DNA from 2 places in the Desulfotomaculum sp. OF05-3 genome. Region 2 is predicted to be linked to the other one. Evidence: a T-box and tRNA genes for the amino acid it is inferred to sense, from the RefSeq annotation. Region 2 holds a T-box; the other holds one or more tRNA genes.
What was found. The T-box of region 2 lies ahead of thrS (threonine--tRNA ligase). A T-box ahead of a tRNA ligase gene usually reads a tRNA of that ligase, here a tRNA-Thr.
Positions count from the first base shown of each region.

Region 1: it encodes a tRNA-Thr, which carries the amino acid that the T-box ahead of thrS (threonine--tRNA ligase) is inferred to sense. The anticodon was not compared.

Region 1 is NZ_QWGO01000013.1:32,514-48,179, forward strand. Features, by position in the region: gene cdd (cytidine deaminase) at 1-39, shown strand, start outside; gene deoC (deoxyribose-phosphate aldolase) at 71-745, shown strand; gene DXA87_RS08755 (phosphopentomutase) at 732-1,925, shown strand; gene DXA87_RS08760 (hypothetical protein) at 2,061-2,282, opposite strand; tRNA gene DXA87_RS08765 (tRNA-Val) at 2,534-2,606, shown strand; tRNA gene DXA87_RS08770 (tRNA-Met) at 2,631-2,704, shown strand; tRNA gene DXA87_RS08775 (tRNA-Met) at 2,709-2,782, shown strand; gene DXA87_RS08780 (hypothetical protein) at 2,933-3,844, opposite strand; gene DXA87_RS08785 (diacylglycerol kinase family protein) at 4,233-5,156, shown strand; gene ispF (2-C-methyl-D-erythritol 2,4-cyclodiphosphate synthase) at 5,177-5,728, shown strand; gene cysS (cysteine--tRNA ligase) at 5,838-7,247, shown strand; gene DXA87_RS08800 (ribonuclease III domain-containing protein) at 7,232-7,708, shown strand; gene rlmB (23S rRNA (guanosine(2251)-2'-O)-methyltransferase RlmB) at 7,698-8,444, shown strand; tRNA gene DXA87_RS08810 (tRNA-Thr) at 8,664-8,736, opposite strand; gene DXA87_RS08815 (DUF4397 domain-containing protein) at 8,993-9,985, shown strand; gene DXA87_RS08820 (MATE family efflux transporter) at 10,187-11,536, shown strand; gene DXA87_RS08825 (ABC transporter ATP-binding protein) at 11,595-13,355, shown strand; gene DXA87_RS08830 (ABC transporter ATP-binding protein) at 13,352-15,232, shown strand; gene rsxC (electron transport complex subunit RsxC) at 15,597-15,666, shown strand, end outside.
Region 2 is NZ_QWGO01000018.1:7,338-23,003, forward strand. Features, by position in the region: gene DXA87_RS10615 (NlpC/P60 family protein) at 476-2,710, opposite strand; gene glmS (glutamine--fructose-6-phosphate transaminase (isomerizing)) at 3,035-4,852, shown strand; gene DXA87_RS10625 (cytidylate kinase-like family protein) at 4,991-5,623, opposite strand; gene DXA87_RS10630 (RluA family pseudouridine synthase) at 5,870-6,781, opposite strand; gene lspA (signal peptidase II) at 6,785-7,294, opposite strand; gene aroB (3-dehydroquinate synthase) at 7,303-8,403, opposite strand; gene DXA87_RS10645 (YlmH/Sll1252 family protein) at 8,416-9,171, opposite strand; gene DXA87_RS10650 (cell division protein SepF) at 9,184-9,696, opposite strand; gene DXA87_RS10655 (YggS family pyridoxal phosphate-dependent enzyme) at 9,714-10,397, opposite strand; gene DXA87_RS10660 (HlyD family efflux transporter periplasmic adaptor subunit) at 10,410-11,834, opposite strand; gene thrS (threonine--tRNA ligase) at 11,994-13,934, opposite strand; T-box leader at 14,217-14,416, opposite strand; gene DXA87_RS10670 (ABC transporter ATP-binding protein) at 14,420-15,559, opposite strand; gene DXA87_RS10675 (iron ABC transporter permease) at 15,585-15,666, opposite strand, start outside.

The sequences.
Region 1 (15,666 bases), on a different contig from region 2:
CTACCGTTAGGCTTTACGGGGAAAGCACTGGAAAAATAGAAGGCACACTGGAAAGGATGTAAGAGAAAATATGACATACAGAGATATATTGAAGAAAGTTGATCATACACTGTTAAAACAGCCGTCCACCTGGGAACAGATCAGGGAGATCTGCGATGACGCGGTAAAATATGGAACCGCATCCGTCTGCATCCCGCCGTCCTACGTAAAGCAGGCGGCAGAATATCTGGATGGGAAGATGCCCGTCTGTACCGTCATCGGATTCCCGAACGGGTACAACACGACGGCTGTGAAAGTCTTTGAGACGAAAGAGGCATTAAAAGACGGAGCGGAAGAGATTGACATGGTGATCAACATCGGCTGGGTCAGGATGGGACAGTACGATAAGGTCCTGGCGGAGATCAATGCCTTAAAAGAGGCCTGCGGAGATCACATTTTAAAGGTCATCATCGAGACCTGCCTTCTCACGGATGAGGAGAAGATAAAGATGTGTGAGACTGTAGCTGCTTCTGGAGCGGACTTTATCAAGACGTCCACTGGATTTTCTGCCGCAGGGGCTACAAAGCCGGATGTGGCGCTTATGAAGGCCCATATGACTGCCGGAAAGAAGATCAAGGCAGCAGGAGGAATCGCCGATTTCAACGACGCGAGGGAGTTTGTCCTCCTCGGCGCTGACCGTCTCGGAACGAGCCGCCTTGTGGAACAGGCGAAAAAGAAAGGGGGAGATTTAGATGCCGAAATATAATCGGATTTTTACGATCGTCATAGATTCCTTGGGAACCGGCGCTATGCCGGATTCCGAAAAGTTTGGTGACATGGGTGTGGATACCTTGGGACATATCGCGGAACACATGAAGGGGTTTCATATCCCGAATCTCCAGAAGCTTGGAATCGCGAACTTAAGACCATTAAAGGGGGTTGCCCCGGTGGAAAAGCCGACGGGCCGCTTCACAAAGTTCTCCGAGGCCAGCAACGGCAAGGACACCATGACCGGACACTGGGAGATGATGGGGATCTACACGACGAAACCGTTCAAGACCTTCACGGATCACGGTTTCCCGGAGGAGCTGATCGACGAGCTGGAAAAACGCACCGGTCACAAAGTAATAGGAAATAAGAGCGCCAGCGGAACCGCGATCCTGGACGAACTGGGAGAGGAAGAGATCGCTACCGGTCACATGATCGTGTACACATCTGCCGATTCCGTCCTTCAGATCTGCGGAAATGAGGAGACATTCGGACTTGACGAGCTGTACCGCTGCTGTGAGATCGCTAGGGAGATCACGATGAAGGAAGAGTGGCGTGTGGGCCGCGTCATCGCGAGACCTTATGTCGGAAAGAAGAAAGGCGAATTTGTCCGCACCAGCAACCGCCACGATTATGCGTTAAAGCCGACAGGAACGACGGCGCTCGATATCTTAAAGGACAACGGGTACGATGTGATTTCCGTCGGAAAGATCCGTGATATCTTCGACGGACAGGGCATCACGGAGGCATTCCGATCCAAGAGCTCCGTCCATGGAATGGAACAGACCATCGAGATCTGCAAAGATAAGGATTTCAAGGGACTCTGCTTTGTGAATCTCGTGGATTTCGATGCCCTCTGGGGCCACAGGAGAAATCCGGTGGGATATGGGGAAGAGCTGGAGCGCTTTGATGCGAAGCTTGGCGAACTCCTTGAAAACCTCCGGGAAGGTGATCTTTTGATGATCACGGCGGATCATGGAAATGATCCGACTTACACGGGAACAGACCATACGAGAGAAAAGGTTCCGTTTATTGCCTACTCCCCGTCTATGAAAGAGAAGGGAATGTTTGAGGAACAGAAGACCTTTGGTGTCATCGGCGCGACGGTGCTCGATAACTTCGGGCTTAAAAAAGCGGAGAATATGATCGGGGAGTCGATCTTAAAAGAATTAGAATGATCGGGATCTGCCTGAGATCTGCGTGGATCCGATAGTTTCGTGGAGCAGGTAAAATAGAATAAAAAAGGAAGATCCGCATCCCCGGTATCCGGGAAATGTGGATCTTCCTTTTATGTTCAGACAGAAGTGCGAGACTTATTCTGCGCCGAGTTTCGTTTTTACATCCTCGATGGACATGTTCTTCTCTTTTACGATCGCGTATAATTCAGCCATTTCTTTGGCCTCGATCTGTTTTTCAATGTCCTTTTTCTGAGTTCTTAATGCTTTTAATTTCTGCTCTGTCTCTTCGATAGAAGCAAGGACCTCATTTAAAAGATCCTGCGGAGCAACGTCAGTCTTCTTTCTTCCTCTTGGCATAATTACAATCCCTCCTGTGCAGGTTCATATTATTGGAATCCGCGAATCGGATTCTTATACACTATACTATAAACAAGATGTATTGGGAATGCAAGAGAAAAATAGGAGATGTCAGTCTTTTTTTTAAATCGTGTAGATAGAACAGGAAAAATCCATTACAAAAAAATTTCAAAAAACTGTTGACAATTTCGAAAAAATAGGTTAAACTGTCAAAGCAATCGCGCTTGACGGAAACGTCAGACGGAAGCAATGGGGTCTTAGCTCAGCTGGGAGAGCATCTGCCTTACAAGCAGAGGGTCATAGGTTCGAGCCCTATAGGCCCCATTTATATGAAAATACATATGTTATGGCGGAATAGCTCAGTTGGCTAGAGCACACGGTTCATACCCGTGGTGTCGAGAGTTCAAATCTCCCTTCCGCTACTATGGCGGAATAGCTCAGTTGGCTAGAGCACACGGTTCATACCCGTGGTGTCGAGAGTTCAAATCTCCCTTCCGCTACGATTGAAAATCCCGGGAATCTGAGAAGGTTCCCGGGACTTTTTCGATTATAATAATTTTTCTGAAATTTTCTGCTGTACCAAACAGAAAAGAACATCTGCAATGATCCTGCAAACATATGAAAGGCTCTGTTGGTGTCTGGATTTTCACTTAAAAGATTCCCGGTAATACTGTCGCAAGATAATATCCGACCCAGAATGATGCTGAATTCGCGATAAACGAATAGAGAACAAAGTCACCGTTTTCCTTTTTGGGGGACACTCTCTTCAAAAACCTGCAATACAGACCTGCCTCCAGCGCAAAGACTATGACCTCGAAAAAGACATAGCTTGTGATAAAGGCCAACGGACCGGCATTGTAATGAATGATATTGAGAAGCAGATTTAAGAGAAGCTGCGTCGTGATATTTACAAGCGCAAGGATCTGCAGCTGCTTTTTCTGCCGGAAGCCGAATAACAGCCCGACGACCATTTCAATTGCGATCGTAAGAAGGATACGGACCGCGAGCGATAAAAGCTCCATCCGATAATTATAGGAACGATACGCGTTGATCCGCTCGTTTGTGCTCAGGTCCTCATTGTATTCCACGGATCCGATCCAGACGCCCTCCATGTCAACGGTGTAATAAGTATCAAATGCATAACGCTCATAGCTTCCGCTTGATACAAAGGTCCCGGTTTCCGGATAATACAGGAGGATCTTAAAATCCTCCGGTGGATAATAGGTCCAGGCGATCTCACCGGTTTCGCTTACCGTCCAGCCCCTCTGAAGGAAATAATATCCGTCAGGATCCTTGTAATCTACAAAAGCTTTCCAGATGTTCCGGTCAAGATCATAGAGCTGCTCATTTCTGGCGGTGCCGTCCCAGACTTGTGCAGGTCCTGTACATTTCTCCTTTGAAAGCAGCGTGCCATAGCACAGATCATCGCTCATATTTTTGAACTGGATGCGCACCGAGGGCTTTGGACCCATATCAGCTTTCGCGGTGATCGGAAGTGCTGTGACTGCAAAGATCATGCAGAACAGCAGCATGAAAAGCCCGACATACATTCTTTTTTTCATACCAGGAACCTCCTTTCAGAGCTTGGATTCATAAAAATCAATTATCTTTGCCCTTTGTATCTGCTTTTATTATAATTGACCCCAATATTGTCTGACAAGAAAGAGATGTTTACTATTTTCTTACGTTTTGGCGCGGATGTGTCCGGTACACGGGTAGGGATTTTGCTGATTTGGAATGCGAAGCATCGGCAAAATCAGCTGTTGTCTGCGCATGGCATGAACAGGAATGTATCGCAGTGCACATGCATGAAGTTTAGAAAAAATTTAGCCTTTTTTTAGCGGTTATGTGATATACTATAATCTATATCGTATGCCATATGGCACTGACATGGTCAGAATGCATATGGCTGCACGGAAAATTCTGAACATATAAGATTCGGAGGACGTTATGTATCAGTTTATCGTAAATCCCGGTGCCGGTGCTGGAAGAGGATACCGGATCTGGAAACGACTGGAACATCAGCTGGAAATGAACAGTCAGGAATACCGTGTCTTTTTTACGGAACATCAAGGGGATGCGGCGGAGATCGCGAGAGTACTGACGGCGGAAAAGGATGAAGCGAAGGTGATCGTGATCGTCGGCGGCGAAGGTACCTACAATGAGGTCTTAAACGGTGTCTCCTTTAAGGGACTCCTGACCTTCGGCTATGTCCCGGTGGGATTCCGGAATGCACTCTCGAAGGGATTCCAGTCTTTCTGGAAGGTGGACCGTCAGGCGAGGCGGATCCTTCACCCGAAATATTACAGGATGCTGGACTATGGCGTTATCACGTTCGGAAACGAGGAGATCGTGAGCCGCAGATTTGCCGGACGCTGTGGGATCGGACTCGACGCGGCACTGTGCCACAATCTCTTATGCTGCCCTGTGAGAAACCAGATGACGAGGCTTCATCTGACAAAAATCCTTCGTTTTGGGATCGGATTAAAGCAGCTTTTTCTTGCAAAGCCGACAAAAGGATATATTTTGCTTGACGGGACGCAGAAAGTGGAGTTTAATCATATATATTTCATCACGTTTATGGTACGCCGGGAAGAGAAGAAAAAGAAGAACGGCGGGATTTTAAATGATGACGGAAAAATGACCGTTTACGTTGGAAACAGTGCGAGAAAGACGAAGATGATCCCGATCTTAAGAGACCTTGTGATGGGGGTCCGGAGAAAAGAGCGGGGGATCCGTGTCTTTGAGTGCAGTGAGGCGGAGATCCACCTTGCGCGCCCGTTGGCGGTCCACGTGGACGGTGAGAGCTGTATGTGTCAGGAGAATCTGGCGGTGCGCTGTATCCCGAAACGGATGCGCGTGATCGGCTCATAATAGAAACAGGAGGAGATTCTATGAGAATCGGACAGGGATATGATGTACATCGTCTCGTAGAAGGAAGAAAGCTGATTATTGGAGGCGTGGACATTCCCTATGAAAAAGGACTTTTGGGTCATTCTGACGCAGATGTCCTTCTTCATGCTGTGATGGACGCACTTTTGGGGGCCGCCGCCCTCGGCGATATCGGCCAGCACTTCCCGGATTCGGACGAGAGATATAAAGGGATTTCCAGTATCGCGCTTTTAAAGGAAGTCGGGAAGATCCTGCAGGAAAACGGATATATGATCGAAAATATCGATTCCACCGTGATCGCCCAGAGGCCGAAGCTTTTGCCGTACCGCCCGCAGATGGCGGAAAATATCGCGGCGGCGTTAGGAATCGAAAAAGAACAGGTAAGCGTGAAAGCGACGACGGAAGAAGGGCTTGGATTTACCGGTACCGGGGAGGGGATCTCCGCTCAGGCGATCGCCCTTTTAAGTTCGGTGGCGGATTACGCGCCGGAGGACCGCGTTGGAATTATTTCCGGTGGATGCGGGGGCTGTCCGGGCTGTAGACAGCAGCAATAAATGAATGCGGAAGTAAGCGCCTGTTTACTTTGATGATAGTAAAAGTGCATTACGCAAAGCTGCATGGCAGAAAAATTCGGACAGAAAGATATATGAAGGAGCTTAAGTTATGAAGATCTACAATACACTCACAAAGAGAAAAGAAGAGTTCGTTCCGGTGGAGCCGGGAAAAGTAAAAATGTATGTGTGCGGACCGACCGTCTACAACTTTATCCACATCGGAAACGCGAGACCGATGATCGTATTTGATACGGTAAGACGGTACTTTGAATATAAAGGATACGATGTAAATTATGTATCCAACTTTACGGATGTCGATGATAAGATCATCAAAAAAGCCATCGAGGAGAGCGTTGATGCAGAGACGATCTCCAAGCGCTACATCGCCGAGTGCAAAAAGGATATGGAAGGCATGAATATCGAGCCGGCAACAAAGAACCCGCTGGCGACAGAAGAGATCTGCGGCATGCTGAATATGATCAGCACTCTGATCGAAAAAGGTTACGCCTATGTGGCTGCTGACGGAACGGTTTATTACAGTGTCCGGAAATTTAAAGATTACGGAAAGCTTTCCCATAAGAATCTTGACGATCTCCAGTCCGGATTCCGTGAGATCAAGGTAACCGGTGAGGAGGGCAAGCAGGATCCGAACGACTTCGTTCTCTGGAAACCGAAAAAAGAGGGAGAGCCGTACTGGGAGTCTCCGTGGTGCGAGGGCCGTCCGGGCTGGCACATCGAGTGTTCCGTTATGGCAAAGAGATACCTCGGCGACGAGATCGATATCCATGCAGGCGGTGAGGACTTAATTTTCCCGCATCATGAGAACGAGATCGCCCAGAGTGAGGCTGCAAACGGAAAGCCCTTCGCGAAATACTGGATGCACAACGCGTTCTTAAATATTGATAATAAGAAAATGTCAAAATCTCTCGGAAACTTCTTTACCGTCCGTGAGATCAGCGAAAAATACGATCTTCAGGTGCTCCGTTTCTTTATGCTGAGCGCACATTACAGAAGTCCGTTAAACTTCAGTGCGGACCTAATGGAAGCCTCCAAGAACGGTCTTGAGAGAATCCTCACCGGTATGGAAAAGCTCCGTGAGGCGGAGGCAAAGGCAACCGGCGGCACAATGACAGCGGAAGAACTGGAAAACCAGAAGAAGGCAATGGAGCTTGTCGCAAAGTATGAGGCGGCGATGGATGATGATTTCAACACCGCGGACGCGATCTCCGCGATCTTCGAGCTCATCAAGCTCTCCAACTCCACAGTCTCCGGGGCAAGCACAAAGGAGTATGTTTCCTGGATGAAGAATGAGATCCAGAGACTCTGCGACGTAATGGGGATTATTACAGAAAAGAAGGCGGAAGTCCTTGACTCTGAGGTGGAGGACCTGATCGCCCAGAGACAGGCAGCGAGAAAGGCAAAGAACTTTGCCCTTGCCGATGAGATCAGAGGAAAACTTCTCGACATGGGAATCGTCCTCGAGGACACAAGAGAGGGCGTAAAATGGAAGAGAGCTTAATGCTTTTAAAGGAAAAATTCCACTTAAAGGATACGGATGCAGGTCAGTACTCTCCGCTTGTGCTCGCCTATCTCGGTGATGCGGCTTACGAGATCCTGATCCGTACCATCGTGGTCAGCGAGGGAAATATGCAGGTGAATAAGCTTCACAGGAAGTCTTCGGCTCTTGTGAAGGCTGCAGCCCAGGCAGAATTCCTGATGGCCATTGAGGGTGACCTTACCGAGGAGGAGCATGCGGTCTACAAACGGGGAAGAAACGCGAAGTCTTTCTCTATGGCCAAGAATGCAACGATGAAGGACTACCGGATGGCGACAGGCTTTGAGGCTCTGATGGGATATCTTTACCTGTCCGGAAGAACGGAGCGAATGGTGGATCTTGTGGCACTGGCGATGACAAAGACCGGAAAAGCAGTGTCCGGAGATACGGAAAAACAGAAAGAGGAGAACTCCGATGAGATATGAAGAACTGACGATAGAAGGGCGCAACGCTGTTTTGGAGGCGTTCCGCTCCGGAAAGACCATCGACCGGCTGTTTGTCCTTGACGGCTGCCAGGACGGTCCGGTGCGCACGATCGTGAGAGAGGCGAAAAAGCATGATACGATCGTAAATTTTGTCCCGAAGGAACGCCTGGATTCCATGTCTGAGACGGGACATCATCAGGGTGTGATGGCGTATGCCGCTGCTTACGAGTACGCGGAGGTGGAAGATATCTTAAAGATCGCGGAAGAGAAGGGCGAGCCGCCGTTTTTATTCCTGCTTGACGGAATTGAGGATCCGCACAACCTTGGAGCGATCATCCGTACCGCGAACCTTGCGGGCGCTCACGGAGTGATCATTCCGAAACGCCGCGCGGTGGGACTTACCGCGACGGTTGCGAGAACCTCCGCAGGTGCGTTAAACTATACGCCGGTCGCAAAGGTCACCAACATGGCGGCAACGATCGAGGATTTAAAGAAACGCGGCATCTGGTTCGTCTGCGCCGATATGGGCGGAGAGAGCATGTACCGTTTAAACCTCACCGGACCGATCGGTCTTGTGATTGGAAATGAGGGGGAGGGCGTGAGTCGTCTCGTGAAGGAGAAATGCGATATGATCGCGTCGATCCCGATGAAGGGCGATATCGATTCCCTGAACGCGTCCGTTGCGACAGGTGTTCTCGCGTATGAGATCGTGAGACAGAGACTGGCGAAGGCATAGGATTTATAATTTTACTTATGATAAAAAGACCTGCGGAGAGGAGTTCCGTAGGTCTTTTTTATTCGAGGAGGATTTCCTTCATAATAAACATTTGTTCCGGTCAGCCCGGTCGTCCTGAGTGAGTGAGCATCATTGTCGCGTTCACGTCTTTTTCGTAACAGGAATTTCCTGTAACACGAAAAAAGGCTTCCCGGATATTCCGGAAAGCCTCATGGTTTAAGCTGCCTAGCAGATTTGAACTGCCGACCTCCGCCTTACCAAGGCGACGCTCTACCAGCTGAGCCAAGGCAGCGAACACATTTACTGTGTTTTTCGAACCTCCAATATAGTATCATGGATCAACAGGTTTGTCAACGATAAAAACAAAAAAATTTGAATAAATTTTTCATACAAAAAGATCAATTCCTCGGAAAGCCCATGGAGGGTAAAGCGGTTAGTGCTCCGCGCACTTGAAGCGGGGGAATGCTTATCTGCGTTCAAACACGTGCAGGGAACACTTTCCGTTCTGCTTTCATATTTTGTAGTAAAAAAGATATTGAGGTGTTAATATGCCAGAGAATCCAACATCAATGCCGGAACCGTCGGGAGAGAATACGGCGGAGGTCGTAGCCGGGAAGAATGACGCAAATGTACCGGAGACACCGGCCGAGCCATTAGGAGGAGTTTTTGTTTATCCGGGAGACGATGATCTTGCGGGGATCCCTGTGCCGCCCATCGCTTCACCGGGCGGAAGACCTGTTTATCCCGGAGATGACGATCTCGCTGGAATCCCGACGACACCGGTCGCGCCGTCTGGCGGACGCCCCGTCTATCCCGACAATACCATCGGACGCCCGGGCTTTCCGACGATTTCTTTTCCGGTCACATATCCGACGGTCTCAGGAGAAAATTACTACAGCAGAGTCCGGTTTTTAAATGCCAGCACATCAGGCCGAACTCTGGACGTCTATATCGATGGCCGGAATATCTTCTCCGGTTCTGAATTTGCCACGATTTCTTCTTATATCCGCGTGACGGACGGATTCCACACCGTCACTGTGCGCAGGACCAACGGTCAGATCTATTATCAGCAGACGATTGCCTTTGTGTCCGGTGAGAGACTCACGATGGTGATCTTAGACACGGTTTCCGGAGTGTCCCTGACCCGTGTTTCCGACATGGGCTGCACGAACGTTCCGGCAGGTTACGGCTGTCTCCGTGTAGCGAACATGTCCTACGCGGGATCCAGCTACGATGTGCGGACCTTCAACAACCAGACAGCATTTGCGGGGATCGGATACAAGGAAGTGACGAGCTATAAACAGACATCCAGCGGAACCTATACCTTCTTTGTGACAGGTTCCCAGTATGCAGTTTCAGCCTTAGGCGAGCTTCCGGTCCTTGTCCTTTCCTCCATCGTCGGCGTTTCCTGTCCGACCTGCACTGTGGCGAATCCGCTTCTCACCTTCAACGTCAACGTCCGTGCTGGAAGAGCCTACACCTGCTATATTATCGGAAATCCGTGGTCCGGTCTCTTCCGGGCGTATGTCCTCGAGGACTGAAGCGTGTTGCGGCAGGATTGCATTATTTGTAAAAATCGTCTATAATTTGCGTAATAGATAAAAGGAATGTGCCTTACGCATTCCGGCACCGGGAGCAGCCGTGGATAGAATGAGCAGACGGACAGGGGCGGGAAATGCCAGTCTGCTTTTCTTTCCGGATGCTGCCGGAAAGAAAATACAGGTACGGGAAAAAGGAGTATTATGAAGAAAAATTACGAAATGGACATGTGCAGCGGTCCGATCCTCGGAAAACTGCTCACCTTTACGATTCCGCTGATCTTTTCCGGAATCCTGCAGCTTCTGTTCAACGCTGCGGATGTGATCGTTGTGGGACGTTTCGCGGGTAGCCAGTCTCTGGCGGCGGTGGGTTCCACAACGGCGCTGATCAACCTGATGATCAATATCTTTATCGGACTGTCCGTGGGTGTCAATGTCATCGTGGCGAGATATTATGGAGCGAAGCGGGAAAAAGACGTGCAGGATACGATCCACACGGCCATGGCACTCAGCATCGTTAGCGGTCTTTTTCTGATCATTGTGGGTCAGCTTCTCTCGAGGCCAATGCTGGAACTCATGGGAACTCCGGACGATGTGATCGATAAATCTACGATTTATATGCGGATCATCTTTATCGGCATGCCTGCGAATATGATCTACAACTTTGGAAGCGCGATCCTCCGCGCGGTGGGAGACACGAAGCGCCCGCTGTATTTCCTTACGGCGGCGGGCGTGATCAATGTGGTCTTAAACCTCTTTTTTGTGATCATGTTCCAGATGGATGTGGCGGGAGTTGCTCTGGCGACCGCGATCTCTCAGGCGATCTCGGCGTGTCTGGTGATCCTTTGCCTGATGGAGAGCGAGGGCGGTCTGAAGCTTCATTTAAAAGATCTGAAGATCCACCGCTCAAAATTCCGTCAGATCATTCAGGTAGGCCTTCCGGCGGGGATGCAGGGCGCAGTATTTTCTATTTCCAATGTTCTGATCCAGTCCTCTGTCAATTCCTTCGGTTCTGTCGCAATGGCAGGAAATACGACATCCCAGAATATTGAGGGATTCATCTATAACGCCATGAATGCGGTTTATCAGGCAAACTTAAGCTTCACGAGCCAGAACTTCGGCGGCAAAAAGTATTCGAGGATCAACCGGATCATGGTTACCTGCCTCGGCGTTGTGACGGCAGTGGGACTCGGGATGGGAATCCCGGCTTATCTTTGCGGACATGCCCTGATCCGGATCTATTCCTCAGACCCGGAGGTCATTGTATACGGAATGAGAAGACTTGTGGTCTTTGGAACGACATATTTCCTCTGTGGGATCATGGATACGATGGTGGGCAGCATCCGCGGTCTCGGATACTCCGTTATGCCGATGTGCGTCTCCCTTCTGGGAGCGTGTGGACTCCGGATCGTCTGGATCTTTACGGTGTTTCAGGTATACCATAACCTGACAGTGTTATACTTATCCTATCCGTTTACCTGGATCGTCACGGCGACGGCCCATATGATCTGCTTCTATATCGTGAGGAGAAAACTTCCGAGGGAAGATGCGTGATAAACAGCAACGGAAGAATCCAACGAATGCAGATCTGATCAGAAAGGAAACAACAGAATTGAAACGATACAAAAAATACATCACCCCGTATCTCAGCGCCTTCGTGATCGGTCCGCTGATGATGCTCACCGAGGTGGCGGGAGAGGTCATGCTCCCGAAATTTATGTCCATGATCATCAACAACGGTGTCGCGAGTCGAAATGTTGCCTATATCGGAAAGATGGGGACGCTGATGGTCCTGACTGTCCTTTTTATGGCGGTGGGTGGGATTCTCGGCGCCTACTTTTCCGCGAAGGCGTCCATCTCCTTTACCAGTGACATGAGAAACGACCTCTTCAGGAAGGTCCAGCAGTTCTCCTTTGAGAATATCGACGACTACAGCACCGGTTCTCTCGTCACGAGGCTCACGAACGATGTCCAGCAGGTTCAGAATGTCCTGATGATGGGGCTTCGTATGGCGCTTAGAGCGCCCGGAATGTTCCTCGGTGCCCTGATCATGGCGTTTATGATGAATCGTCAGCTTGCGGTCATCATCCTCATCGTGATCCCGCTTCTTCTCGCGGCGATCCTTCTGATCTTAAAGACCGCATTCCCACGCTTTGGGGAGATGCAGAGGAGACTGGATCGTTTGAATTCTGGAATTCAGGAATCCCTGACGAATGTCCGGGTAGTGAAATCCTTCGTCCGGGAGGACCATGAGATCGAAAAATTCAGTAAATTAAATGACGACTTAAAGGAGAGCAGCCTCCGTGCGCTCCGGATCGTGATCGCCACGATGCCGGTGATGATGTTTGCCATGAACGTGACGACACTGGCTGTCGTCTGGTATGGAGGAAATATCATCATTGCCGGAAAGATGCCGGTGGGGGATCTCACTGCGTTTACGACGTATATCGTGCAGATCCTGATGTCCCTCATGATGCTTTCCATGGTATTCTTACAGAGCTCCCGCGCCAGCGCGTCTATGAAACGGATCAATGAGATCTTCGACACAGAGATCGGCTTAAATGATGATCATGCGAAAAATAAGGATAAAAAAGTCACGGAAGGCTGTGTGGAGTTCAAGGATGTAAGCTTTGGCTACGGCGGAGAGAACGGGAGAAAGGATCTCGTTCTGGAAGGAATCTCCTTTACGGCAGAACCGGGACAAACGATCGGGATCATCGGCTCCACGGGAAGCGGAAAGACCTCCCTCGTGCAGCTGATCCCGAGACTCTATGATGTGACCGGAGGCGAAGTCCTTGTCGACGGCGTGAACGTCAAAGAATACTCTTTAAAACACCTGCGGGAGGGCGTCGGCATGGTCCTCCAGAAAAATATCCTCTTCTCGGGAACGATCGAGGAAAATCTCCGATGGGGAAATGAGGACGCGCCGATGGAGGATGTCATCCGGTTCTCGGAGAGCGCCCAGGCAGATCCCTTCGTTAAGACCTTCAAAAACGGATATGATACCGAGATGGGGCAGGGCGGCGTCAACGTCTCAGGAGGTCAGAAGCAGCGTCTCTGTATTGCGAGAGCACTTTTAAAGCACCCGAAGATTCTGATCCTGGATGACTCCACCAGCGCTGTTGACACGGCAACGGAAGCGAAGATCCGGGAGAGTCTCTACCATGATCTCAAGGATACCACAAAGATCATCATCGCCCAAAGAATCTCCTCCGTTCAGGAGACGGATCAGATTCTGGTACTGGAGGACGGAAAGATCATTGGTCACGGAACCCACGAGGAACTTTTAAAGACCTGTGAGGCATACAGCGAGATCTATACGACCCAGATCGGAAATCAGTCCATCAGGGCAGGAGAGGAGGCGGCAGTATGAGTGTCACGAGGGCAGACCGCGAAGCGAGTCTGAAAAAACGATATGCCGGACGCGTGGCAGCCGCACCGAAAAGGAGAGGGATGGGAAGAGGACCGGGACCGGGGGCTCCGAGAGGCGGAGGACGCCCCAAGAGCACGGGAGCGGCCTTAAAGCGCCTGCTGTCCTATCTGGAAGCGGACAGGCTCCGGATGGGGATCGCATTTTTCTGTGTCATTGTAAATACGGTGGCGACACTGACCGGTTCCTATCTGCTGCGCCCGATCATCAACCGATTTATTGCACCGCCGGACGGAAGTCCCGGCAATGTGGCAGGACTTTTTAAAGGGCTGACCATGATGGCATGCGTCTATCTTCTGGGGGTTATCGCAAATTATCTCCAGTCAAGACTGATGTTAGAGGTTGCCCAGAGCGCCCTTGTGCGGATCCGGACAGACCTCTTTACAAAGATGCAGAAGCTTCCGGTGAGATTTTATGATACAAATTCCAACGGGGATCTGATGAGCCGCTTCACAAACGATGTGGACACCATCGGAAATATGCTGAGCAGTACTCTTGTGCAGCTCTTTTCCGGAACCTTAAGCATCATCGGGACCTTGTTCCTCATGCTCTACACGAACATCTGGCTGACAGCCGTGACCCTGATCATGATCCCGCTCATGCTGCGGGCCGGTGGAGAGGTCGCGAAGCGGAGCCAGAAATACTTCAGTGCCCAGCAGTCGGCTCTCGGTGCTTTAAACGGATACATCGAGGAGACCATCACCGGACAGAAGGTGGTAAAGGTCTTCTGTCATGAGGAGATCGCGGAGGAAGAATTTGATATATTAAACAGGGATCTCCGCGAAAAACAGATCCGCGCCCAATTCCTTGGGGGCATGATGGGACCTGTGATGAACAACTTAAGTCAGGTAAACTATTCCCTGACGGCGTGCATCGGCGGGATCCTCTGTGTGGTGAAAAACTTCGATGTCGGCGGGCTCACGGTATTCCTGAACTTTTCGAGACAGTTCTCAAGGCCGATCAACGAGATCTCCATGCAGGTCTCCAACGTGTTCTCAGCTCTCGCCGGAGCGGAGCGCGTGTTCTCCGTGATGGATGAGGAGCCGGAGGCGGCGGATGATAAGGACGCAGTGTCCATGGACGGCATGCGCGGGGAAGTGGTATTAGATCATGTGACCTTTGGCTACAACTCGGACAAGGTCATCTTAAAGAATATCAGCCTCTACGCGAAGCCGGGACAGAAGATCGCCTTCGTGGGCTCCACGGGAGCCGGAAAGACTACGATCACGAACCTTATCAACCGTTTTTACGATATCCAGAGCGGGACCATCACCATCGACGGCGTTGATATCTGCCATATTAAGCGGGACGAGCTGCGCCGCCACATTGCCATGGTGCTTCAGGATACGCATCTGTTTACGGGAACGGTCATGGAAAATATCCGCTACGGAAGGCTTGATGCCACCGACGAGGAGGTCGTTCAGGCGGCGAAGATGGCATCTGCCCATTCCTTTATCATGCGGCTTCCCAGGGGCTATGACACGGTTCTGGAGAGCGACGGCGCGAACTTGAGCCAGGGCCAGAGACAGCTTCTTAATATCGCGAGAGCGGCGGTATCCAGGGCACCGATCCTGATCCTCGATGAAGCGACGAGCTCCGTCGATACGAGAACGGAAAAGCACATCGAGCAGGGCATGGACCGTCTGATGGCAGAACGGACTACCTTCGTGATCGCCCACCGCCTCTCCACAGTGCGGAACGCCAACGCCATCATGGTTCTGGAGAACGGAGAGATCATTGAGCGCGGTGATCATGAAGACCTCCTGAAAGAAAAAGGACGTTATTATCGGTTATATACGGGAATGGCGGAGCTGAGTTAGGACGATCACAGAAGAAAAAACGGGCAGATGAAGAAATCTGCCCGTTTTTTATGTAACAGGAAATTCCGGGGAATTTCCTGTTACATAAAAAGGCACTGCGTATCGATCATACGCACCCAGACAAGCTTTTTCAAATTTTGTAGCAATTCCATAAGAGAGAGCAGAAAAGCGCGGGAGTTAGTTGGTAAAAACTTCATTTTTTAAAGAAATCAGATGTCTGTTTTTGTTCTTTTTTTGATACAAACGCCGAAAACGGCCATTTCTGTTAAAAAGTTAACCGATTTCCAATTGTAGAAAAATTCCAAATATGCTATACTACGGTGTGATGGGTACTATGAAATTTTATAGAAAGAAGGTTTGTTAAATGGGTCTGAGCACATTTATAGGCGGCGTTCATCCTTATGAGGGAAAAGAACTGTCCGCAGATAAGCCGA
Region 2 (15,666 bases):
ATTAACGGTTTACCTACTTGGTGACGACTTTGTGACATATTTACCTATATATGACGACTTTGTGATAACCCGACCTACATATTACGGCTTTGTGATATATTGTACACAAAAAATGTAGATAGTACTTTACACAAAGAAATCAAAAATTGCCGTAAGCACTAGGTTTCTTCATTACGACATTGTGATAAGTTTACCTACATTGACAGCTTTCAAAACAAAAATGCCATAATATATCTATCATTCATTTATTCAGCACACTAAATCTAAATAAAGCAAGCACCTTCTCTCCGGCCGCATTCCAGTCTTTCTAGACCCCTGATGTGCTGTAAAGAAGGTGCTGCACATGATCCGCACAAAAATGTTCATCACAATCATAAAATCAATTTCATACAGATTCATACAGATCAAATTATTTAAAATTACTTTTTCGTCCCCAGAACCAGACAAATCGGTTAATTCCCAGAACTACATTCCATTAATCCAGCAGATTTCTATAATACGGCCAGTTCGCGTTCATCACGCCAATTGTGACATTGTTCGCGGACCCCGTCTCATGGACACACTGGATCTGTCCGTTTGAGGTAAATCCGAGGAACATGATAACATGCGGCGTGGATCCCGTGATTACCACGATATCGCCCGGCTTCAAATCCTGACGTTTTACCTGCCGTCCAAGAGTCCTTAAGCCCTCTGTGCCCTCATACGGCAGATGTGTTCCTGTGACGGACCAGTATACCCAGTTGACCCATCCGGAGCAGTCGAGTCCCTTTAAGATACGTCCCTTGTGGTCCGGGATCGTGACGGAACCGAAATTGTTGCCAGTATAATTCTGGGCGCTGGCCTTTCCACCCCAGTAATACGGAACTTTTCCGACAGACTGAAGGGCGTACCGGATAATATTCTTTCTCGTCTCTGAAGTATCTTTTGGAAGTCTGCTCATGTAGGAGTCAATCTCCGTCGTTGAGAGCGGCGCTCTCGTGCCCTCCACGACTACGTTGAGCCCATATGTCTCTGTCCAGTCCTGGCGGTTGATATGGCTTACAAAGGACATCATTCTGCGGTTCCAGCCTTCCCAGCCGGTTCCGTCCGCGGATACGGACTCCGTCTCTCCCACAGTGTTTCCTGTGTCATCGACACTGTAAAGATTTGAATTTTCGTTGAGTGTGCGGATGGTCGCTGAGATCTTCAGATCGATATGTCCGGGACAGATCAGTGCATGGGATGCAGCCGCCGTATGGACGCTATATCCGTTGGCAGCGCTCTCTTCCACTTCGGCTGCCTGTTCCAGACCACCGGTTTCATTGCCTGCTTCACTTCCTGCCGCCGTTTCCGGCTCTAAAAGGAATGTCTCCGCATTCTGCTCTTCCGCTGCCGCCCTGACAGCATAACCGGAATATTCATGGTCCGCTTCTTCATTGCTGCCGACTCGGATGACCTTCACTGAAGTCTCTTCCGTTCCTTCCGTGGAAGGAGCAGTGGTTTCGCGAACCGTCTCCTCTTTCGTTGTCGGCGCTGCAGTCGTTGAAGCTTCCGCCTCCGGAGATTTCGTGGCTGCCTCGGTCTTATCCTCCACGCGGATGATCGTCGCTTTCTTTGTGGTCTCCTGGATCACGCTCTCAGCCGTCTCAGCCAGGGAATCCAGGGCGCTTGTAGTGGACTCTTTCGTCGCGGCACCTTCTGTATGGTTTGCAGCCGACGGAGGAACTGTCGTTGTTTCAGCCACCATGGACGTATGTGCGGAGGAATCCTGGGCGGAACCTGATGCGGAGGAACCATCACTGTGGCTCTCGCCGTTTACAGAAACCGTATCTCCGGCCTGGTCGATGACCTCATCGCCTGCGTCTGTTCGGATCTCCGTGTCAATATTTCGTCCGGATACAAAGGTATCCTCACCTTCCAGCTCGGAATCTCCCTCTTCCGCAGACGTGTTCGGATCCACGCAGCCGTCGCAGTAATAGACATTTCCAAGGGATGCCTGGTAGGAATGGGACTTCGTCCAGAGGTCATTCACATAGGTGCGGATCGTGTCAAGATCCGTGATCCCGTTATAAAACGCATAAACACTTGCCATGGAAAGAATATCCTGGGCATTTGACACTGCGGACGTGACCTCGCCGTCGCCGTTGTAAAACGTAACCTTGACATTCTTAAAATGCTCCACATACCAGGAAGCCGGATTGTTCTTATCCTGAGTCTTCGAGGTCGGGTTATACTGTCCGAGAACAGAGGACGCCTTGCGGCCAAAGGACGGGGCAAGCTTTGCCGGAGCTTTGTTTGCCATGTCATAGATCGCGGCAAACCACTTGGAGTCCTTCTGGATCAATTCCTTCATCAGGATCTCCGCATAGCTGGTCTCCGATCCCTCCTCGTACATGTTCGAAAAGTTTAATTTATATGGAGCCGGTGCATCCGGATCGATCTCCGCTGTAGTCTCATCCGTCGTATTTTCTGTAGGATCCTCGAGAATATCGACGGTCTCCGGCTCATAGATCCGCTCCGTGCTGGTCTCCGCCGGGGCGATCACCGGAATATAGGGAAGCATGGCGGAAAACGCGATACAGGTACATAAAACCATCGCTAAAAGCGGTCTCGCATTCTGCCTGCCTGTCACCCAGTGCATGCAGTCCGCGGCGATCTTCTCCACCTGCTCGCGGATCTTTTCTTTATCAAAAGGTAATTTATGAAAATCTAAATGGTCGTTCAACTTCATTTTCGAGCGTACATCTCCTGCATTATGTAAATATAACGGAGTTAGTATAACATATAGGGGAAGGAAAATTTGTTAAGATTTCTTTAATTTTCCCCATGGAAACAGGCGCGGATTGACTTTCCATCCATTTAATACTATAATCGTAACAAGTTGGCTCGTGCAGTCGCCAGGGGGGATACAGGAATGTCCCGTAAGCTTGCTTACAGGAAGGTTTCTGCGTCCCTTCTGAACATTAGGAAGGTCCCGCAGGGGACCTCAAGATAGCATGATACCGCGTGAAACATAGTCTAATATTACATAACGAAAAACTGGAGATGAAAATATATGTGTGGAATTATCGGATACTGCGGTCCTTTAGATGCGCAGACAGTACTGCTCAATGGTCTCACCCAGCTTGAGTACCGCGGCTACGACAGCGCGGGAATCGCTTTATTTGACGAGAACTCAAAGATCCACTTTATCAAAAAAGTCGGAAAAGTTGCTGCCCTGCGCAAAGTATGCGAGGAAGATCCCATCGTTTCCCATTGCGGAATCGGCCACACCCGTTGGGCGACCCACGGCGGCGTGACAAGTGAGAATGCCCATCCGCATGTGGCAGGAAAAGTGACGATGATCCATAACGGCATCATCGAGAACTACCATGCCCTGACAGCAAAATACCACCTGGAGGGAAAGCTCCATTCCCAGACAGACACGGAAGTTGCCGCTGCGACCTTAAACGAGATCTACAACGGTGACCCGTTCTCCTCCATCCATGAGTTCTTAAGACAGCTGGAAGGTTCCTACGCCTTCTGTATCATGTTTGAGGACCGGCCGGGTGAAATTTATGCAGTGAGAAACGTAAGCCCGCTTGTAGCCGCTTACACAGCTTCCGGAGCCATGATCGCCTCTGACCTGACGGCTCTTCTTCCGTACTCAAAAAAATACTTTGTTGTCCCGGAAGGAAAGCTCGTACAGCTCACTGCCTACCACGCGAGCCTCTACGAGCTTGACGGTACAAAGGTGGAGCCGGAGATCCTCGAGGCATCCTGGAACACGGACGCAGCCATGAAGAACGGCTTCCCGCATTTCATGATGAAGGAGATCCACGAGCAGCCGGAAGTATTAAAAAAGACGATTCTTCCGCGCCTCACAAAAGGTCTCCCGGACCTCTCCGATGAGAAGATCCCGGATGAGCTCTTAAAGCGGATCACAAATATCCGTGTCATCGCCTGTGGAACTGCCATGCATGCGGGAATGGTGGCGAGAGCCCTCATTGAGCCACGCCTCAGAATTCCGGTGACCGTGTCCATTGCCTCTGAGTTCCGCTACGAGGAGCCGCTGATCGATGACTCGACCCTCACCATCGTGATCTCCCAGTCCGGCGAGACCATCGATACCCTGGCGGCACTCCGCCTCGCAAGGGAATGCGGTTCCACTGTAATTTCAGTTGTAAACGTAAAGGGATCCACGATCGCCCGCGAGAGCGACTACGTGATCTATACCCATGGAGGCCCTGAAATCGCCGTGGCGAGCACAAAAGCCTACACGGTACAGATCGCTGCCCTCTATCTTCTCTTCTGCCGTATGGCACTTGTACGCGGCGTATACACGGAGGAACATGCAGAGCAGTTCATGAGTGATCTCTTAAACTGCGCTTCCGCCATGGAGACCATGATCCGCGATGAGAATACAATCAATGAGATCGTCACCCACATCGTGAATTACCCGGATGTGTTCTTTATCGGCCGCGGCATGGACTACGCGTTCTCCTTGGAAGGCGCGTTAAAGTTAAAGGAGATCTCCTACATCCACGCGGAGGCTTACGCAGCAGGTGAATTAAAGCACGGAACCATCGCCCTGATCACAGACCATGTCCCGGTGATCGCCATCGCGACCCAGAAACACATCTTCGCAAAGACCATCTCCAATATCCGTGAGGTGAAGGCGAGAGGCGCCTATGTGGTACTCCTTGTGACGGAAGATACCGCTGTCGACGAGGGAATCGCCGATGTGATCATCCGGATCCCGAAGGAAGATGATAAATTCACCGTATTCCCGATCGCCGTCGTCCTCCAGCTCATCGCCTACTACGCTTCCGTCCAGAAAGGCCTCGATGTGGATCAGCCGAGAAATCTTGCGAAATCTGTGACGGTGGAATAAAAAAAGCTATCATATTCAACATTATTAGGCCAGTGCCTCAAAGCGCTGGCCCTTTTTACATACGTTGGTATAATTTCAGACAATAAAACAGGGTAGAAAACAGCTTTGATTCTGCTTCCTGCCCCGTCTTCATATCACTTATTTCTTATAACCTTTCTTGATCTCCACAAAATCCTGGATCATCTTCACAACTCCGTCATAACCGATCTTGCTGCTGTTCATGCAGAGATCGTAGCTCTTGGAATCGCCCCAGCGCTTACTGGAATAATAGTTATAGTAACTGGCACGTTTTTTATCGGTCTTGATCATGACATCCTTCGCCTGGGACTCAGAAATCTTATGGCGTTCCATCAAAGTCCTGATCTTCACGTCCTCGTTGGCTGTAATAAATACGGATACCACGTTCGGATAATCAGCCAGCGCGTAGTCAGCACAGCGTCCGATAATTACGCAGGATTCCTTGTCCGCAAGGTTTTTGATCGTATCAAACTGCGCAAGGAAGATCTTGTGGTTGATCGGCATATCCATATATGCAGAGTTCGCATATCCAAGGGAATATGTATCCATTACCAGGGAATATAAGAAACTGCTCGTCGGCTTCTCGTCGTGGGTCTCAAACAGCTCTTTACAGAGACCGCTCTCTTTTGCGGCCAGATTCAGGAGCTCTTTGTCATAACATTTTACACCGAGTTTTTCTGCTAATGCCTGCCCGATATGTCTTCCTCCGCTTCCGCATTCTCTTCCGATCGTAATAATAAGGTTATCACTCATATGCCACAGCTCCTTTCTGTCATCAAGCTTTCTGATAGCTATATTATACAAAAATTGCAGTCAATATGCAAGAGTTATCCCGTGAATTTTTGTATCAGTATATGCATAAAGCAGAATAAGTAAGAATGTGCCAAGTCACATTCTCGCGCCGAGCGCGGTCGCTTGCGACAATCCACATCCTCGTGCGAGTGCGCATCATTGGCACGTTTCGAGGATTTTTTTATTACACAAAAAAGCCGGGAAAAATTATCCCGGCAATTTTCTCAAAAGCTCCTCAAAATATTCCGGCAACGGTGCCGAAAACTCCATATACTCCCCCGTCCGCGGATGCACGAACCCTAAAATCCCTGCGTGCAGCGTCTGCCCCTGAAGCTTATACGGGCATTTCGCCGGACCATAAACGGCATCACCCAAGAGCGGATGTCCAATGCTTGCCATATGAACGCGGATCTGGTGCGTTCTACCCGTCTCCAGGCGGCACTCGATATGGGTGAAATCCTTAAACCGTGTGAGCACCTTGTAATGGGTCACTGCGGATTTTCCGTTGTTATAATTGACTGCCATCTTCTTCCGGTCCTTTGGGCTTCTCCCGATAGGTTCGTCGATCACTCCCTCATCGTCCTTCAGGGCTCCGTGAACGATCGCCTGATAACGGCGGGTGATGGAATGCTCCTTGAGCTGTGCCGCTATGGAATTGTGGGCGAGATCATTCTTGCATGCAATGATGACGCCAGTGGTGTCCATATCGATCCTGTGGACGATTCCCGGGCGCAGAACTCCGTTGATCCCGGAGAGGTCTTCCTTACAGTGAAACATCAGCGCATTCACCAATGTCCCCGTATAATGTCCAGCAGCCGGATGAACCACCATCCCCTTCGGCTTATTTACAAGGATCACATCATGGTCCTCATATAAAATATCCAGTGGAATATCCTCCGGCACGATCTCCGGCTCCACAGCCTCCGGCACCTCGAAGGAGATCAGATCCCCCTCAGCCACCTTGTAGCTTGCCTTCACCGGGCGTCCATCTACCATAACTTCCCCTGATTTTAAAAGCTTCTGGAGGAAAGAGCGTGAAAGATTCTCATACTGTTCCGCAAGGAACTTATCGATCCGGTCTCCCGCCGTCTCCTCCGTCACAAAATATTCTTCTCTCACTGGTTATTCTCCTTTTTTCGGTGAAAGGAAGGAAAGCTCATCTTCCTTATAGAAAAAGCCGATGAGAAGGATCAGAAGTCCGGCCGCGCAGACTACATAACAGTCTGCCACATTAAAGATCGGGAAATCGATGAGGCTGAAGTAGAAGAAGTCCACCACAAATCCTCTCACCGCACGGTCGATCAGGTTTCCGACCGCGCCGGAAAGAAGAAGGACCATGGAAATATAGAGCGGCAGATACCGGTTCCCGGAAGGAAGCTTTGCCACAAAAACAAGGACCGCGATCACGACAGCCGCAGCAACTAGGAAGAAAAACCACTGTTTTCCCTGAAGAATTCCAAAGGCAGCGCCCCTGTTTTCCGAGTACAGAAGCTCAAAGACTCCCTTGATCAGCACAAGCGGTCCATTGACCCGCAGCGTGTTGTAAGCCATACTCTTCGCCCACTGGTCCAGAGCGATGAGCAGGGCGGCACATACGGCAAGAACACCGTAGCGTTTTCCGATGGTATTCATAAAAACTCCTATCTGAAAATAGTTGCCAGGGCGCGTTCCATCTCATCCTTCGTGACGGTGCGGTCGATATAGGCATGACCCACACGGTCTAAAAGAATAAACTTGATAACGCCGGCTTCCATCTTCTTATCATTTTTTGTCGCAGCGATGACTTCCTCCGTATTAAGGCCGGAAACGGATGTCGGGATAAAGAAATACTCCATCAGTGCCTTGTATGCGTCGATCTCATCCTGTTTTACAAGTCCGCGCTCTTTGCAGATATTCATGGCAGCCAGGGCACCGACAGCGACACAGTGGCCGTGAAGCATCGTAAAGTTCTTTAATTTCTCAATGGCATGGCCTAATGTGTGGCCAAAGTTTAAGGTCACGCGCTCATCCTGTTCCGTCGGGTCGATCTCAACAACCTCACGCTTGATGAAATCACTGCCCTGGATCAGAAGCTTTAAGGTGTCCGCGTCTTTTGCGAGGATCTTCGCCCTGTTCGTCTGGATCCAGTCAAAGTACTCTTTATCGAGGATCAGGCCGTGCTTGATGACCTCTCCCATGCCGCCGGAGAACTGATCGTCCGGAAGTGTGCGAAGTACGGACACATTCGTGTATACAAGCTTCGGCATGTGGAAAGCGCCTACCATATTTTTGTAGGAATCAAAGTCTACACCGGTCTTTCCGCCTATTCCGGAGTCCACCTGGGACAACAGTGTTGTCGGGATCTGGACAAAATCCACGCCGCGGAGATAGGTTGCAGCCACAAATCCGCAGAGGTCTCCCGTGACACCGCCACCTAAAGCCACAAGAAGATCCTTTCTGTCATAATGGTTTAAGATCAGGTGCTCGTAAGCGCCCTGGACTGTCTTCAGGTTCTTATTCTCTTCTCCTGCCGGGAACACGTAGGATGTGACCTCACGGCAGCAACCGGAAAGGATCTTTGTCACTTCATCAAGATACAAGTCAGCCACGTTGGAATCCGCGATGATGCAGATCTTTTTCTTCTCAGTGCCCAGCGCGGAGATCTCCTTTGCAAGGGCGTCAAAAAAATCTTCCAGTACGATATCATAAATGGTCTTCCCGTCGAGATGGACAGGGATCCGGTTTACATGTTCTGTGATCATAAGGCTAACCTCCTATTTATAGCGGTACACCACGACAGATGTCCGCCCCTTTTTCGTAAGATTTCCTGGCTCGCCAAACCGGAATTTGCCGATGCCGCGGATCGATAAGATCTCTCCGCCCCGAAGATTCAGCGATACATTCGTGCAGACAGCCCCGTTGACAGAGACCTTCTCGTCTTCGATATATGATGCTGCCCTCGTCCTGGAAAGTCTTCCGCAAAGCGCGATAACAGAATCCAGGCGGACGGAACTCACTGTTCCTGAAATTTCCTCCATCTCTGGCTCCGGAAGCTCAGAAAAATCTGCCGTGATCTCCGTGACAACAGAGGTGTGCCGGATCATCGTGAGATTCTCCGCAAGATATCTGCTCATCTTTTCCATGACAAACGCCCAGGCATTTCCATCCTGCAGGACGATGTCCCCGATCATGGCCCTCTCGATTCCGAGATTCATGATCGCCCCGAGATAGTCTCTGTGGGTGAGCTTCTCCGCGAAGCGCCTGTTTGCGGGAACGATCTTTAAACACACGAAGGGCGGCGCGTAAAGTTCCTCCTCATAGGACGCCAGAAAGCACAAAACCTTTCTTTCAGACATCGGAAAGCCGCCGGAAAGTACGAACTTCACCGGCGGCAGTGTAGCCGACATATTCTGGAAGACAGTCTGTTCTGCGAGCGTCAGAAAATCTGTGTGAAGCGGGATATCGCGGGAGTAAGCGTTTTCTGCCAGTTCCTGGATCCGCTTCCTAAAAAGCTGTTCTTCCTTTTCCATATGGATCCTTAATTAAAGATGGATGTTGAGTCCGGATACGTCTAAGTTTCCTCCGGTAAGAAGATCCTGGAAGTCACCGGACAGCTCAACGGACTGCGGGGTTGCGATAAAAATGTAGTTGGAAATTTTCTGGAGATTTCCGTTCATGGAATATGTGGATCCGGATGTGAAATCGATGATCCGCTGTGCGGTCTCGGTGTGGATTCCCTCCATATTAAGGACTACTGCCTTTCCGGCAAGCAGGTAATCGCAGATCTCCTTTGCGTCATCTAAGGAGGTCGGTTTAATTAAGGAAACTTCCATTCCGCTTCCGCGGCGCATCGGAACAACCTTATTGCTGTTGGTGGTGCGGGGTAAAAATCTTGGCTTCTCCTCCTCATAATCATCGAAATCATCAGCTGTCTGCTTCTTGAAAAGGTTCTTTCTCGCCGGCTTTTCATCCTCATAATCGTCATCTAAGAAGTAATCGTCATCTTCATCGTCGTTCAGACGCATCGTATCCATAATCTTGCCTAAAAAGCTCATATCTAGTTCTCTCCAATCTATCTGGAACCAAAGATTCCGGTTCCTACTCTAATCATGGTTGCACCCTCCTCAACGGCTACCTCGAAGTCACCGGTCATACCCATGGACAGCACACTCATAGTACCATTATCAATGTTTTTATTTTTGATGTCAACATATAATTGATATAATTCTTTAAAATATTTTCGATTTTCTTCTGCATTTTCGACATTTGGTGCAATGGTCATCATTCCCTTTACGCAGACATGGGGAAATGCCTGGATCTCCTTTAAATTCGGAATTACGTCCTCTAAGAACATGCCGAATTTGCTCTCCTCTCTCGCCACATTGACCTCAAGGAGCACATTGGCGATCATATCGCGCTTTGCGGCTTCCTTCTCGATCTTCTCTGCCAGGTGGACGCTGTCACAGGAGTGGATCAGGACCACTTTGTCGATGACTTGTCCGACCTTGTTTGTTTGGAGATGGCCGATCATGTGGAACTTTGCGTCCTCCGGGATCTGCGGGCGCTTCTCCGTGATCTCCTGTACCTTATTCTCGCCGTAGTCGCGCTCTCCCGCCTCATAGGCCTCCATCAACATGGAGACCGGCTTCGTCTTGCTGACGGAGATCAGGGTGACCTCCTTCGGATCTCTTCCCGCGCGAAGGCAGGCTGCGTTCATTCGTTCCCTTACGTTCTTTATATTCTCTGCAACTGACATGATAAAAACCTCCTACTGATAGATGATCATTCCGTTTCCGGTCACGGCGTTGGCATCCAGGACGATGTGGTCGTAGACGGACAGACCATAATCGGTGCCCTTTTTGATGGTGTAATACTCATCATTCGAAGAAAGGATCTCAATCCTTCTGAATACCGCGTATCCACGGTTGATATTGTAGACGCCCTGTACCGTCTGGGTCATTCCGATCTGGTAACGCTCTTCGGAATCGTCCTTTGTAAGGAAATCCCCGGCTTTCAGTTCACTGTTCTCCCCGGCATCCACGTAATAGTATTCATCATCCGCGTAGTAGATCGTGCACGAAGTGATGACACCCACCGTCTTTCCATCCGCGTAGGTCTCCTTGCGGAAGCCGCTTTGGGAGACGGAGGAGGAATCGGAAGAATCCTTCTTTGCGCTCACATAATAATCCTTCGGGATCACATAGAAAGTCACATCGGTGACGGAGCTTCTCGGGATCTTGAGTCCCCGGACTTCATCGGTCACGATCTCAAAATCCACATACCGGTCGGAAACAAACTGTTCCATATATTTAGAAAAATCGAGTTTTCCGTATGTCTTTCCATCTCCGCCTGTCACTGTGGAGAACGCGCCGGAGGTCTCAAGATCCCTGCCGTTAAACTTCACGGCGAGGGAAGTCTTTCCATTATAAGTGGTAAGCTCCTGCTCCGACATCGGGAACACGATGGACCAGTCCTCGGAGGTGATGATCTTGTAGGCCGGTGCCCCGGTCTCCACGAGCTGTCCTGAGCGCACGCTGGATTTCTTGTAGGAACTCTTGTCAAACATATCCGCTGTCACCTGGTTCGGTGTCAGTGTCTCCATGGAATCCACCGAGTAGGACACAATGCCGGACTGATCCGCCCGCACCTGGGTGAAATTTCCGCCCAGTTCAGAGACTGCGCTGTCGAGATTTTTTAAGGTATCAACGCTCACATACTCCAGGACTTCCGCATCCAGGGTGTTTTTCGTATCATAGACCTCCCGGAAATCTTCGTTCGTGAATGTCTGGCTGAAGCTGGACAGCTGCTTTTTTAAGGAAGCGAGGTTTTCCTTTGAGAGGGCTACAGACCCGTCCGTTTTTTCCGCGAGCAGGGCGGAAAGCGTTCCCGTCTCATCAATGGAATAGACTCTCGTACCGACAGCTGCCCTTTTCCCCTCTCTCAGATAAAAGTTGATATTTCCGGCACGGTCCGTGTATTTCGGCTCCTCTGTCCGGAAAATGATTCCGGTGTGCCTCGTATCGTTTACGATACTTCCCTCCACAACTTCATAAAACTCCACCTTGTCCCTGCGAAGGTAGGTATAGAGATAAAATGCCATATATAAGAAAATAAGGGCAAAAATGATCATGCCCACATTGATATTCAGGGGCCGGCGATAACGAACGACTTTCTTGTTCTTTTTCTTCGCCAATTGATAAACCTCCCAACGGTCATATTCCGTAATATGATACCATCATTCGGAAAAAAGTGCAAGCAGACAGACAAAAAACAGAAAAAAAGCCGGTCCCCGGAAAATTCCGAAGACCGGCGAAAATCTGAAATTTCAGCACCTAGTTAAACGAGCAGAGGATTATTTCTCCTCCTCCTTTTTAACCTCGACCGGACGGTTTACACGGCCAGCGATCTCAGCCTTGATGTTTGCGATAAATACGTTGAGATCTTCAGCGCCCTCATCGCCTTTGAAGCGGCTTCTTACGGATACAGTTCCATCTGCCTGCTCCTTCTGGCCGACAACTAACATGTACGGGATCTTCTGCCCCTGTGCCTCACGGATCTTGTAGCCGATCTTCTCAGAACGGAGGTCGATCTCAGCACGGATGTCAGCCGCGTCAAGAGCTGCTTTGACAGATTTTGCGTACTCCTCGTACTTCTCAGAGATCGGGAGAACCTTAACCTGAACCGGTGAAAGCCATGTCGGGAATGCGCCAGCGAAGTGCTCGATCAGGATACCGATGAAACGCTCGATGGAACCGAAGCATACGCGGTGGATCATGATCGGTCTGTGCTTCTCACCGTCAGCGCCGATGTACTCAAGCTCGAAACGCTGCGGAAGCTGGAAGTCAAGCTGGATCGTACCGCACTGCCATGTTCTGCCGATCGCGTCTACCAGATGGAAGTCGATCTTCGGACCGTAGAATGCGCCGTCTCCTTCGTTGATCACATAGTCAAGTCCAAGGTCGTCTAATGCGCCCTGTAAGGAGTTTGTTGCAAGCTCCCAGTCCTCGTCGCTTCCCATGGAGTCTTCCGGTCTTGTGGAGAGCTCTACATGATATTTGAATCCGAACAGGGAATATACCTGGTTGATCAGACCTGCTACGTTCTTGATCTCATCACGGATCTGCTCCGGAGTCATGAAGATATGGGCATCATCCTGTGTGAAACAGCGTACACGCATGAGTCCGTGAAGCTGACCGGATTTCTCATGGCGGTGAACGATACCGAGCTCACCCATACGGAGCGGAAGGTCACGGTAGGAACGCGGCTCGGAAGCGTAAACAAGAACGCCGCCCGGGCAGTTCATCGGTTTGATGGCGTAATCTTCGCCGTCGATGACGGTTGTATACATGTTGTTTTTATAGTGATCCCAGTGACCGGATGTCTCCCAGAGGCTTCTGTTTAAGATGATCGGTGTGGAGATTTCTACATAACCTGCTTTTTTGTGGATCTCGCGCCAGTAGTCAAGCAGTGTGTTCTTTAAGACCATTCCCTTTGGAAGGAAGAACGGGAATCCTGGGCCTGCATCGCTCATCATGAAGAGACCGAGCTCTTTGCCGAGCTTTCTGTGGTCACGCTTCTTCGCCTCTTCCATCATGGTAACGTAAGCGTCTAAGTCCTCTTTTTTCGCAAAGGCTGTTGCGTAGATACGGGTCAGCATCTTGTTCTTCTCGCTTCCGCGCCAGTAAGCGCCTGCGATGTTCATGAGCTTGAATGCCTTGCCGACTTCCTTTGTGTTCATGAGGTGCGGACCTGCACAGAGGTCGGTGAACTCACCCTGCTTGTAGAAGCTGATGATGGAATCTTCCGGAAGATCCTCAATGAGCTCTACCTTGTACGGCTCGTTCTTCTCTTTCATAAGGGCGATCGCCTCTGCTCTCGGAAGCTCAAAACGCTCTAACGGGAGAGCTTCCTTGATGATCTTCTTCATCTCAGCCTCGATCTTTGCGAGGTCGTCGGATGTTACCGGTTCATCACGGTCGATATCGTAGTAGAAACCGTCAGCAATGGACGGACCGATGGCAAGCTTTGTCTCCGGCCAGATTCGCTTGATCGCCTGAGCCATTACATGGCTTGCTGTGTGGCGGAGTGCTGCAAGTCCTTCTGGATCCTTTGCTGTGAAGATATTTAAAGTGCAGTCCTTGTCAACGATCGTGCGCAGATCCTTTACTTCTCCGTCGATCTCTGCGACACAGGCCATTCTTGCAAGACCTTCGCTGATGTCTTTTGCGATGTCGATGACAGCCATCGGCTGTGCATACTCTTTAAAAGAGCCGTCTTTTAATGTTACTTTCATGTTCATTCTCCTTTTTCTCTTGGAAAAATTTCGTGCAGCCGAGATATTTTACAGCTGCTTTTTCTCAGTGAAAATCTCACGCGAGCCGTGGCTTGTAATACCGCGTTTTCAGTTTCCTGTGTGAACACAGTCTCTGTTTTGTCACTCGCGCAAACAAGTGAAAACACGCTTCGCGAGTTTCCCCTTGTTATCGCGGCAGTCGCCAAGGTCTCGCGCAAGCGCGGACTTTGGCTCGTTGTTCGCGTAAATAAAAAAGTCCCTTGATTATGCGTTTTCACATAATCAAGGGACGAGATTACCCGTGGTTCCACCCTGCTTGTATAGAATTTCTATACCACTTCATTTGATGATAACGGAATCACCGTTCCCGATTAAGGGACACTCCAGGGTGGTCTTCAGCTCGTTCCGTGCAGGATAACTCTCACCAAATGTATCCCTCTCTGAGCAGTTTCCGAACGTACTCTTCCTGTCAACGTGTTGTTTTTTCACTTGTCATTTAGTATATCACCGGAATCAGATTTGTCAAGATGAATTTGCCGTAATTTTCCGAGTTCCGTTCCGATCCGGAGAAGTTCCCGGTTTTTTTTATTCATAGTTCCGAAGACGTTTAACGGGCAGAAAACGGCCTCACAGGACTCTAGCACTTTCTTCGCCCTAAGAAACGCCTGCTCTCCCACCGGTTCGAAGGCCGCTTCCCGGATCACTTCTGCTGCCAGCACTCTCGCTGTCTGGTACTCCATATCGTTTTCATGGATCACGCCCGCCGCAAAGGGGATCCCCGCCCGGTTTAAGGCATGGTACACAGGAATCCCGCTCCCCATGCCGCCGATGACAAAGACCCCCGGCGCTCCGTCTGTTCTCGGGAGTTCCGGAAATCCAAGGGACGTCAGATAGCTCCCGTGTTCGATTCCGTAGAGCTTTGCGATATAGTCTCCCTCAAACACCTCCTGGGGCGTCCCTGTTCTCCCGATGGTCCCGTTTTCCGCGCAGAGCACATAGTCAGAGATCCTCTCCGCAAGATCCAGCTCGTGAAGCGACATGAGGACTGCCACATTGCGCTCATGGACCAGTTTCTTCAAGATATCGAGAAGCTCCAGTTTGTGCCGGATATCGAGAAAGGATGTGGGCTCGTCGAGAACGAGAAGCTCCGGTTCCTGGCAGATCGCCCGGGCTAAGAGGATCCGCTGTTTCTGTCCGTCGCTGGTGTTCTGGAACAGGACATCCGCAAGGCTTTCGCACCGGACCATTTCGAGGGCATCCATGACCTTTTTCTTGTCTTCTTTGGACAGGATCCCGAACCGCCCGGTATACGGATATCTTCCTGCTGCCGCCACGTCAAAACACGTCATAAGCTCCGGATCCGGCCGACCCGTCATGACCACCGCGGTCTTTTTCGCAAAATCAGGATCCGAGTAATCCTCCAGGGCTGTGCCGTCAAGAAATACACTTCCGCCTAATGGGGAAAGTTCCCGGATGATGCTCTTTAAGATCGTGGATTTTCCAGCCCCGTTCGGTCCGATCAGCGTGACGATGGATCCGCGGCGGATGTTCATGGAGATGTCGGACAGGATCGGTTTTCCGCGGTATCCGACGGTTAAATTGTCTGCTGTCAGGTAGTTCTGCATGGGCTCTCCTTTCAGACTATTCCTATCAACGTTTCACTCTTTTTATCATCATGGCAATCACCACCGGCGCTCCGAACACCGCCGTCACAGAACTGATGGAAAGTTCT